Linked DNA regions of Salipiger sp. CCB-MM3. The protein of the gene in region 1 interacts with the protein of each later gene in a pairwise test. Links are inferred from orthologs where the notes say so. Each region holds a gene or a part of one and is shown on either strand. Other genes may lie near its edges.

The links. Proteins that work in one complex are often made in the same cells at the same time.
Region 2: the proteins of uvrA (region 1) and uvrB interact in binary tests that used the Escherichia coli proteins (3 or more experiments, as listed by UniProt). The link is inferred for Salipiger sp. CCB-MM3 from one-to-one orthologs.

Annotation. Positions count from the first base shown.
Region 1 is NZ_CP014595.1:149,927-156,502, reverse strand. What follows is about bases 1,458-4,860. They hold uvrA (excinuclease ABC subunit UvrA), read right to left. Parts: upstream 4,547-4,860; coding sequence 1,658-4,546; downstream 1,458-1,657. Other genes in these bases: AYJ57_RS00720 (ABC transporter ATP-binding protein), read right to left, coding at 4,733-4,860; AYJ57_RS00730 (excinuclease ABC subunit A), read left to right, coding at 1,458-1,521. Also shown: AYJ57_RS00740 (PaaI family thioesterase), read right to left, coding at 1-158; AYJ57_RS00735 (enoyl-CoA hydratase), read left to right, coding at 228-1,013; more of AYJ57_RS00730, read left to right, coding at 1,114-1,457; more of AYJ57_RS00720, read right to left, coding at 4,861-5,824; AYJ57_RS00715 (alpha-glucosidase), read right to left, coding at 5,867-6,576. UniProt on the Escherichia coli protein: The UvrABC repair system catalyzes the recognition and processing of DNA lesions. UvrA is an ATPase and a DNA-binding protein. A damage recognition complex composed of 2 UvrA and 2 UvrB subunits scans DNA for abnormalities.
Region 2 is NZ_CP014595.1:1,047,364-1,051,897, forward strand. What follows is about bases 1,587-4,534. They hold uvrB (excinuclease ABC subunit UvrB), read right to left. Parts: upstream 4,186-4,534; coding sequence 1,987-4,185; downstream 1,587-1,986. Other genes in these bases: AYJ57_RS05155 (hypothetical protein), read left to right, coding at 1,598-1,888; AYJ57_RS05165 (ETC complex I subunit), read left to right, coding at 4,416-4,534. In the rest of the region: AYJ57_RS05140 (HdeD family acid-resistance protein), read left to right, coding at 57-593; AYJ57_RS05145 (excinuclease ABC subunit B), read right to left, coding at 663-1,061; AYJ57_RS05150 (I78 family peptidase inhibitor), read left to right, coding at 1,182-1,448. UniProt on the Escherichia coli protein: The UvrABC repair system catalyzes the recognition and processing of DNA lesions. A damage recognition complex composed of 2 UvrA and 2 UvrB subunits scans DNA for abnormalities.

The sequences.
Region 1 (6,576 bases):
GAGACGGTGCCGCCCGGGCGCAGATGCTGATCACCGGTGATCAGCCGCATCACCAGCAGGTCCTCATCCATCCGTTCGATGCCGAACATCCCCTCGACCTGCGGAAAAACCTCCGACAGATAGCCCTTCATCTCCGGTATGGTGAACTGCAGCGTCATGCGACCTCCCGCCTCTTTCGCCCCTCATCTCCGCTGGCTAGGCTGCCCGCGAGGATGGAGGAGGACAAGATGGCAATTCTCGAACGTCACGACACCGGGCCGGTGGCGCATCTGCGGCTGAACGCGCCCGAGCGGCTGAACCCGCTGTCGGATGCCATGCTGGCCGCGCTGCAGGACCAGATCGATGCGCTGGCGCACGACAGAGCGATCCGCGCCGTGGTGATCTCGGGCGCGGGCAAGGTGTTCTGCGCCGGGCATGACTTGCGCGAGATGCAGGCCGGGCGGCAGGCCGAGGACAAGGGCGCGGGCTATTTCGCCGATCTCTTCGCCCGCTGCGCCAAGGTGATGACGGGCCTCACCCGCCTGCCCCAGCCGGTGATTGCGCAGGTCCATGGCATCGCCGCCGCCGCCGGTTGCCAGCTGGTGGCGAGTTGCGACATGGCGGTGGCGGCAGAGGACGCGCGCTTTGCGGTCAATGGCGTCAATATCGGTCTTTTCTGCTCGACGCCAATGGTGGCGCTGACCCGCAACCTGCCGCGCAAACAGGCCTTCGAGATGCTGACCACGGGCCGCTTCATCCATGCCGAAGAGGCGCAGGCCATGGGGCTGATCAACTGCGTGGTTCCCGCCGAGGACCTCGCTGGCGCGGCCCTAGACCTGGCTGAAACCGTGGCGTCGAAACTGCCCAGGGCGGTGAAGATCGGCAAACAGGCGTTCTACGCGCAGGCCGAGCTGCCGCTCGACGAGGCCTATGCGCTCGCCGGGCACGTGATGGTGGAAAACATGCTCGAGCGCGACACCAGCGAAGGCATGTCGGCCTTTCTGGACAAGCGAAAGCCCGACTGGAGCGCCTGAGCCGCTGGCGGAAACCCGCTGATATTTGCATATGTTACGGAACCGCTGCGGCGGGGGACTGCGTTCTCTGCGTATAACTCCGCACCACGTACAGGAGAGCATGATGTTGCGTACCCTCACTTTCGCGGCCCTGTCGGCCGCCGCTCTGGCCACCCCGATGGCCGCCACCGCCGCGCCCAAGGGCTGCCCGCCGGGCCTTGCCAAGAAGAACGCGGCCTGCATGCCGCCGGGCCAGTACAAAAAGCAGGCGCCGGTGCGTCACGAGCGCGACCGCGATCACTACGGCCACGACCGCTATGACGATCGCGACCACGACCGGGTGCGCGACCGCCGCTTCGACCGGGGTGACCGTATCGACCGCGATTACGTGGTGATCCGCGACCCGCGCCGCTACGATCTTGACCCGCGCCGCACCTATTACAACGTCGATGACTACATCTACCGCGTCGATCCCGACACCGGCGCCGTGCTCGACATCATCGGCGGTCTCGCGCAGCTGGCGCGCTAAAAAGCGTCGGGGGCGCTGCCCCCGGACCCCCGGGATATTTTGATCTAGACGAAAGAAGGACCAGCGCTGCCACAAGCGCCGGTCCTTCTTCTCTTGTCAAATACGCATGGCGCAACCTCGCGGCCGCGCTGCGCTGCTATTCCGCGGCGACCTTGCCGGTCCGCAGCATCGGCTTGAGGTACTGGCCGGTGTGCGAACGCCCGACCTCGGCCACATCCTCGGGGGTGCCGGTTGCGACGATCTCGCCACCCCCGTCGCCGCCCTCGGGGCCGATGTCGATGATGTGGTCGGCGGTCTTGATGACGTCGAGATTGTGCTCGATCACCACCACAGTATTGCCCTGCTCCACCAGCTCATGCAGCACTTCCAAAAGCTTGCGCACATCCTCAAAATGCAGGCCCGTGGTCGGCTCGTCGAGGATATAGAGCGTGCGCCCGGTCGAGCGTTTCGCCAGTTCCTTCGAGAGTTTCACCCGCTGCGCCTCGCCGCCCGAGAGCGTCGTCGCCTGCTGGCCGACCTTCACATAGCTGAGCCCGACGCGCATCAGCGCGTCCATCTTCTCGCGGATCGAGGGCACCGACTGGAAGAACTCCTGCGCCTCTTCCACAGTCATATCAAGCACATCCGCGATGCTCTTTCCCTTGAACTTGATCTCCAGAGTCTCGCGGTTGTAGCGCTGTCCCTTGCAGGTCTCGCATTCGACGTAGACGTCGGGCAGGAAGTGCATCTCGATCTTGATAACGCCATCGCCCTGACAGGCCTCGCAGCGGCCGCCCTTGACGTTGAAGCTGAACCGCCCCGGCTTGTAGCCGCGCGCCTTGGCCTCGGGGAGCCCGGCGAACCAGTCGCGGATCGGGGTGAAGGCGCCGGTGTAGGTGGCCGGGTTCGAGCGCGGCGTGCGCCCGATCGGGCGCTGGTCGATGTCGATGACCTTGTCGAGATACTCAAACCCCTTGATCGTCTCGCAGGGCGACGGGGTTTCGCGCGCGCCGTTGAGCCGCATGGCGGCGTTCTTGTAGAGCGTCTCGATGGTCAGCGTGGATTTGCCGCCGCCCGAGACCCCGGTGACGCAGACGAACTTGCCCAGCGGAAATTCCGCGTCGATGCCCTTGAGGTTGTTGCCGGTGGCTTTCACCACTTTCAGCATCTTGCCGTTGCCCTTGCGCCGCTCACTCGGCACGGCGATCTCGCGCGTGCCGGCGAGATACTGGCCGGTGAGGCTGGCGGGATCGTCGGCGATCATCGGCGGCGTGCCGTGGCTGACCACATTGCCGCCGTGCACCCCGGCGCCGGGGCCGATGTCGAAGACATAGTCGGCCTGCCGGATCATATCCTCGTCATGCTCGACCACGATCACCGTATTGCCCTGATCGCGCAGCGATTTCAGCGTGCCGATGAGCCGGTCATTGTCGCGCTGGTGCAACCCGATCGAGGGCTCATCGAGCACGTAGAGCACGCCCGTCAGCCCCGAGCCAATTTGGCTCGCCAGTCGGATACGCTGGCTCTCGCCGCCCGACAGGGTGCCCGCGGCGCGGGACATGGTCAGATAGTCGAGGCCGACGTTGTTGAGAAAGCCAAGCCGCTCTCGGATCTCCTTGAGGATGGCGCGGGCGATCTCGTTCTTCTGTCCCGAGAGCGCGGCGGGCACGGTCTCGATCCACTCATGTGCCTCGCGGATCGACTTCTCGACCACATGGCCGATGTGCAGCAGGTTGTCCTGCCCGGCTTTGGCGTCGCCAATCTTCACCGCCAGCGCCTCGGGGCGCAGACGGTAGCCGCCGCAGCTGCCGCAGGGCCGGTTGTTCTGATAACGCTCGAACTCTTCGCGCACCCAGGCGCTGTCGGTCTCGCGGTAGCGGCGCTGCATATTGGGGATCACGCCCTCGAAGGCGCGGGTCACCTGATAGACGCGCCCGCCCTCGTCGTAGCGGAAGGGGATCTCTTCCTTGCCCGAGCCGCGCAGGAAGACCTCCTGCACCTTCTTGGGCAGATCCTTCCAGCGGGCGTTCTTGTCGAACCCATAGTGCTTGGCGATCGACTCGATGGTCTGCAGGAAATAGGGCGACTTGCCCTTGCGCCACGGTGCGATGGCCCCGTCGGCGACCTTCAGCGTGATATCGGGCACCACGAGGTTTTCGTCGAAGAACAGCTCCACCCCAAGCCCGTCGCAATCGGGACAGGCGCCCACGGGGGCGTTGAAGGAAAACAGCCGCGGCTCGATCTCGGAGATGGTGAAGCCGCTGACCGGGCAAGAGAAATTCTCGGAGAAGGTGATCCGCTCAGCCTCGCCCTCGCCGTCGCGCGGCGCGGTTTCGAGCACGGCGATGCCGGAGGCCAGATCGAGCGCGGTGCGGAAACTGTCGGCAAGCCGCGTCTCCAGCCCCTCGCGCACGACGATGCGGTCGACCACCACGTCGATGTCGTGGCGGAATTTCTTGTCGAGGGTCGGCGGTTCGTCAAGCTCGTAGAACGCGCCATCCACCTTGACCCGCTGGAAGCCCTGCTTGCGCAGCTCGAGGAATTCCTTGCGGTACTCGCCCTTGCGGTCGCGGATGATCGGCGCCAGCAGGTAGCCGCGGGTGCCCTCCTCGAGCGCCATGACGCGGTCGACCATGTCCTGCACCTGCTGCGCCTCGATAGGCAGGCCGGTGGCGGGGCTGTAGGGCGTGCCGACGCGGGCAAACAGCAGGCGCAGATAGTCATAGATCTCGGTGACCGTGCCGACCGTCGAGCGCGGGTTCTTCGAGGTGGTTTTCTGTTCGATGGAGATCGCCGGCGAGAGGCCCGCGATATGATCAACATCGGGCTTTTCCATCATGTCGAGGAACTGCCGCGCGTAGGCCGAGAGGCTCTCGACATAGCGCCTCTGACCCTCGGCATAGATGGTGTCGAAGGCCAGCGAGGACTTGCCCGAGCCCGACAGCCCGGTGATCACCACCAGCTCGTCGCGGGGGATGTCCACGTCGATGTTCTTGAGGTTGTGCTCGCGCGCGCCGCGAACTTCGATCTGCTTGAGCTCTGGCATGAAGACCCTCGGGAAAGGAACGCCTCTACACATAGGGGAAACCAGCCGGATCGCAATGCTCAAAAGAGAACTTTTGCGGAACACTAGGGGCGTTCCGGCGCCATTTCAGTGTAAATCAGCCTAGGCCCGTGCAAAACAACTCTCTTCGAAGAGATTTGCAAAAGTCTTGAGAGGCTTTTGCCCTGCTCAGCGATAGAGCAGCGAGACGCCATCCGAGAAAAGATGCACCTTCGCAGGTTCCGCCGTGAGCGCCACATCGCTGCCGCGCAGCCCCTTGTGGATGCCCGGCAGTTTGGCGATCACCGCTTCCTTGGCGCCTTCAGAGGGCTCGAAATGCAGCAGCGTCACCTCGCCGAGCGCCTCGGTCAGCGCCACCCTGCCCCGGAAGATCGCCGCGCCTTCGGCAATGGTGAAATCCTCGGGTCGGATGCCGACGTTGACCTTGAGGCCCATGTCGGCGTCGGTGGTGGGTACGTCCGACAGCGCGGTGCCACCCGCCTGCAGCGCCACGGTGGTCCGCGGGCCGGTGCCGGTGACCTCGCCCGCCAGCATGTTCATCGCCGGAGAGCCGATGAACTGCGCCACGAACTCGCTGTTCGGCGTCTCGTACAGCTCCAGCGGCGAGCCGACCTGCGCCACGCCCTTATTGGCCAGCACCACGATGCGGTCGGCCAGCGTCATCGCCTCGACCTGATCGTGGGTGACATAGATCATCGTGCGGTCCGGCATCGCCTCTTTCAGCTGGGCGATCTCGATACGGGTGGCGACGCGCAGCGCCGCGTCGAGGTTCGACAGCGGCTCGTCGAAGAGATAGACCTTGGGGTCGCGCACGATGGCCCGGCCAATGGCGACACGCTGGCGCTGCCCGCCCGAGAGCGCCTTGGGCAGACGGTCGAGATAGGGCTCCAGCTGCAGCATCTTGGCGGCGCGCTCGACCGAGGCGGCGATCTCTTCCTTGCTCTTCTTGGCGATCTGCAGTGCGAAGGACATGTTGTCGCGCACGGTCATATGGGGATAGAGCGCGTAGCTCTGAAAGACCATGGCGATGCCGCGCTGTGCGGGCGGCACATCGTTGACCAACTGTCCGTCGATCTCCAGCGTGCCAGCGGTGATCCTTTCGAGCCCGGCGATCATCCGCAGCAGCGTGGACTTGCCGCAGCCCGACGGACCGACAAAGACGATCAACTCGCCCGCGGTGATGTCGAGATTGATGTCCTTCAGCACCTCGACGGTGCCGCCGTAGGTCTTGCCGACGCTGGCCAGTTTCAGATCCGCCATGGTCTCCCCCTTATCCTCGTTGCCTGCCCATCACCCTGCTGATCACATCCGCAGCGCCAGCGCGGGCTGCCACGGCCCGAGATGGAACTTGCCGTCGGGCGCCGTGCCGGTGGAGCCCAGTTCGACCCCCACCTGCTGCCACTTGCCCGCGGGCGCGTCGATCGCCGCCGGGTCACGGCCGATGTTGAAGGCGCAGAACAGCTCTTCTTCATCGTTGATGCGGTGGAAGCTGAGCACGCTGCCCTGCGCCTTAACATCGGTGATCTCGCCCTTGCGCAGCGCCGAATGGGCGTGGCGGAAGGCGATGGCGCGGCGGTAGTGATGCAGGATCGCCGCCGGGTCCTTCTCCTGATCCTCGACGGTCATGCGCAGATGCTCGTGGCTCACCGGCAGCCACGGCTGGCCCTCGGTGAAGCCGCCGTGATGAGCGTGCGGCTCCCAGACCATCGGCGTGCGGCAACCATCGCGGCCCTTGAAGGCGGGCCAGAAGCGGATGCCATAGGGATCCTGCAAATCCTCAAAGGCCAGCACCGCCTCGGGCAGCGCCAGTTCCTCGCCCTGATAGATGCAGGCCGACCCGCGCAGGCACATCATCAGCGTGGTGTAGGCCCGCGCGCCACCGTCGCCGATGCCCCAGCGCGTCACATGGCGCACGACGTCATGGTTCGAGAAGGCCCAGCAGGCCCAGCCGTCGCTGGCGACCTCATGCACCTTGTCCATCACGTCCTTGACGTAGGCGGCCGAGGGCGGCT
Region 2 (4,534 bases), 900 kb from region 1 along the record:
GCGCACCGTCATGTCACCGGCAGCGGTATGTCGGATGACACTCAAGGATTTGCAAAATGTCTCATTGGCTCTGGTGGATTGTCATTGGTATCGCGAGCATCCTCGGCGGGATCATCGCACTGCTTAACCCTTTCGCCGCCTCGGTGGCGGCGCAGACCTTGGTGGCTTGGTTCCTGATCATCCTCGGCGTGATCCAAGCGATCAGCATCTTCCGCGTGACCCGCATGCGCGAGCGGCTGGTGGCCATCCTGCTGACCATCATCTACCTCGGCCTCGGCATCATCTTTGTGAGGGAACCGCTCGAAGGGCTGTTCTGGCTGACGCTGGTGGCCGCGATCATGTTCCTCGTGAGCGGCATCACCAAGGTGATCTATGCGTTTTCGGTGACCGACAGCCGGTTCAAGCTGGCAATGATCATCAGCGGCGCGGTTTCGGTGATCCTCGCGATCATGATCTTCACCGAATTCCCTTCTTCGGCGGCGGTGGTGCTGGGCGTACTTCTGTCGGTCGAACTGCTGTCGACCGGCGTTGCGCTGGTGATCTTTGGCTTGGTGCTGAAGGCGCACCCCGAGCTGCGCAAGAAACCCGTCTGAGCTCATAAGGGGCGGCGCCCTCGGCGCGGCCCCTTACCCCTCGCTGGGTCCCTACCCGTCGCTGGGCCCCTACCCCTCGCTAGGCACGGCCTCGACCTCGACAGGATAGCGCTGGCGGCAGATCGCCTGTGCCTGAGCGGCCTCGTGGCGCAACTGCGGAAGCTGCTGCTCGATCTCGGCGTCACGGGTGCGCAGCGCCTCGGCATTGATCGGCACCCGGCGCGTCACCGGCTCGGTGTCCCGCCGCCAGCAATAGTGCAGCCTGCCGTTGTAGCTGCCGCAGACGTCCCAGCGCATGCGGGTTTCCCAGTCGGTGCTATAGGTGAAGCCGCGCGCCAGATCCTTGGCGATGCGCGCGCGCTCGTTCAAGGCATCGCGATAGGGCTCCGCCGCATCGCGGTTGCACCGCTCGTAAGGCGTGCCGCAGGCCGCGAGGGCCACAAGGGGTATGAGAAACCACATACGCATAACAACAGCCTAGCGCCCTTCCCTGCATCGGTCGAGATCGACCTTTGCCGCAACGGAGAGTTGAGCCACACCATCGCGTGACCTATCTATGAGCGGATCGCATCGCGCAGGAGAAGAGACATGATGAAACCCGTTGCCCTGATCGCCGGTCTTTGTAGCGCTCTGGCCGCATGTAGCGAGGCCGAGACCAAGGCTGAGGACGACACCTGCGGCGCCACCGTCTATCAGACCCGCATCGGTCAGCCGGTTGAAGAGCTTGGCCTCACCGCCGGTGACAAGCTGCGCATCCTCGGCCCCGGTCAGCCGATGACGATGGATTTCCGCCCCGACCGTCTCAACATCGAGACCGACAGCACCGGCCAGATCATGCGGGTGTTCTGCAGCTGAGCGCCTGCTGCGCAAACCCGAGCTAACGCGGCTGACAACACATTGGTTCCGGGAAATATTTCCGGAACCAAGCTGACAATCTCACAGTTCCTTTACCGAAGACTGCGGCGCTGGCCGCAAGAAAAACAGTCATACGGAAGGGAAGAGTTATGCGTAAAGGACCCGTTATTGCCGCCGTTGCCGTGGCCGCTGTCGTTGTCGGCTTTGGTGCCTATATGATCGACTTTGACGTCACCGACGAAGGCGCCCTGCCCGACGTGGATGTGGCCGTCGAAGGCGGTGAAATGCCCGAGGTTGAGGCCGATGTGGGCAGCATCGATGTTGGTACCCAGGAAGAGACCGTTGAGGTGCCGGACGTCGATGTAGAGGTGGACACCAAGGAAGCTGAGGTGACCCTGCCGGATATCGACGTGAACCCGCCGGAAGACGACAACGGCTAAGCTCACACGGGCTTACCCCCCCTGCCCCCAAAGTAAGCCCCTTCCAGCACCGGCCGGAGGGGGCTTTTTCATGCGGCGCTGAAGCGCACCCTCGAAGCCTATCTTTTGCGCCGCTTCACGTTGCCGCCGCGCTGCCCCGGACGTCCCGCGGTCGACCGACCCTTGGAATTCACCGCCGCTTCCGACGCCGCCTCTACCGCCGACTGGCGCGCCAGAGGATCGTCGTGGATGGCCAGATCCACCGCCTCCAGCCGCTTCACCTCGTCCCGCAGACGCGCCGCTTCCTCGAACTCGAGGTTCTCGGCGGCCTTGCGCATCTCGGCACGCAGCCCCTCCAGCACCGTTTCGAGGTTCGAACCTTGCTGCTTGGGATCGATCTTCGCGGTGACGCGGTTCATGTCCACGTCGCCCTGATAGAGCCCGGCCAGAATGTCATCGACGTTCTTCTTCACCGTCGCCGGGGTGATGCCATGCTCTTCGTTGTAGGCGATCTGCTTCTCGCGGCGGCGCTCGGTTTCGGCCAGCGCCCGCTCCATCGAGCCGGTGACCCGGTCGGCATACATGATCACCCGGCCCTCGGCGTTCCGCGCGGCCCGTCCGATGGTCTGGATCAGCGAGGTCTCGGAGCGCAGGAAGCCTTCCTTGTCCGCATCGAGAATGGCCACCAGCCCACACTCGGGAATATCGAGCCCCTCGCGCAGCAGGTTGATCCCGATCAGCACGTCGAAAGCGCCGAGCCGCAGGTCGCGCAGGATCTCGATCCGCTCGATCGTGTCGATATCGGAGTGCATGTAGCGCACCTTGATGCCCTGCTCGTGCAGATATTCGGTCAGATCCTCGGCCATGCGCTTGGTGAGCACGGTGCAAAGCGTGCGATAGCCGTCTGCGGTCACCTTGCGGATTTCGTCCAAAAGGTCGTCCACCTGCATCTTCACCGGACGGATCTCGACCTGCGGATCCAAAAGACCCGTCGGGCGAATGACCTGCTCGGCAAAGACGCCGCCCGCCTGCTCCATCTCCCAGTTCGCCGGGGTTGCCGAAACAAAGACCGACTGCGGGCGCATGGCGTCCCATTCCTCGAACTTGAGGGGGCGGTTGTCCATGCAGGACGGCAGCCGGAAGCCATGCTCGGCCAGCGTGAACTTGCGTCGGTAGTCGCCCTTATACATGGCCCCGATCTGCGGCACCGAGACGTGGCTTTCGTCGGCGAAGACGATGGCATGGTCGGGGATGAACTCGAAAAGCGTGGGCGGCGGCTCGCCCGGCGCGCGCCCCGTCAGATAGCGCGAGTAGTTCTCAATACCGTTGCAGACCCCGGTGGCCTCCAGCATCTCGATGTCGAAATTGGTACGCTGCTCGAGCCGCTGCGCTTCCAGCAGCTTGCCCTCGGCCACCAGTTGATCGAGCCGCTGGCGCAGCTCTTTTTTGATATGAATGACCGCCTGCTGCATCGTCGGCTTCGGCGTCACATAGTGCGAGTTCGCATAGACACGGATACGGTCGAAGCTGCCGGTTTTCTCGCCGGTGAGCGGATCGAACTCGGTGATGCTCTCCAACTCCTCACCGAAGAACGACAGCTTCCACGCCCGGTCCTCAAGGTGGGCGGGCCAAATCTCGAGGCTGTCGCCGCGCACCCGGAACGCCCCGCGCGAGAAGCCCGCGTCGTTGCGCTTGTACTGCTGCGCCACGAGGTCGGCCATGATCTTGCGCTGGTCATACTCCTGCCCGGCGTGCAGGTCCTGCGTCATCGCGCCGTAGGTTTCGACCGAACCGATACCGTAGATACAGGACACCGAGGCCACGATGATCACGTCATCACGCTCGAGCAGAGCGCGGGTGGCCGAGTGGCGCATCCGGTCGATCTGCTCGTTGATCTGGCTTTCTTTCTCGATGTAAGTGTCCGACCGCGCCACATATGCCTCGGGCTGGTAGTAGTCGTAATAAGAGACGAAATACTCGACCGCGTTGTCCGGGAAGAAGCCTTTGAACTCGCCGTAGAGCTGCGCCGCCAGGGTCTTGTTCGGCGCAAGAATGATCGACGGGCGCTGCGTCTCCTCGATGATCTTGGCCATGGTGAAGGTCTTGCCGGTGCCGGTGGCGCCCAGCAGCACCTGACTGCGCTCGCCGTCATTCACCCCCTGCGCCAGTTCGGCGATCGCCGTGGGCTGGTCACCCGCCGGAGCGAACTCGGTCTGCATGCGAAAGCGGATGCCACCCTCGAGCTTTTCCCGCGTCCGCACGTCCGGCGCGGGGGAATGCATTAGGGCATCTGACTTGTCGGAATGGGCATAGGGCATGAACGGACCTCCGGGCGCCCGCAAAACGTGTCGCGCGGCGCGGCGGTTTCAAGGGGTGCCGGACCGGGCGGCGGGGACTCGGGCCTGCGGGCAAGGCATTTTCACGGAATGTTCCCTTTCTGCAGGCAAGACGCAAGGGGTCGAGAAGATTTGACGCAGTGCCGCGCCGCGATCTCTTGCCCTGGCAGCATAAATTCCCGATAACGCCAAAGAACGTCAGGAGGGATTTCATGCGCGCACGGATTTTCCAGCCGGCCAAGACGGCCATGTCGTCGGGCCAGGCAAAGACCAAAGACTGGTATCTCGAGTTCTTTCCCGCCTCGCCGCGCGAGGTCGATCCGCTGATGGG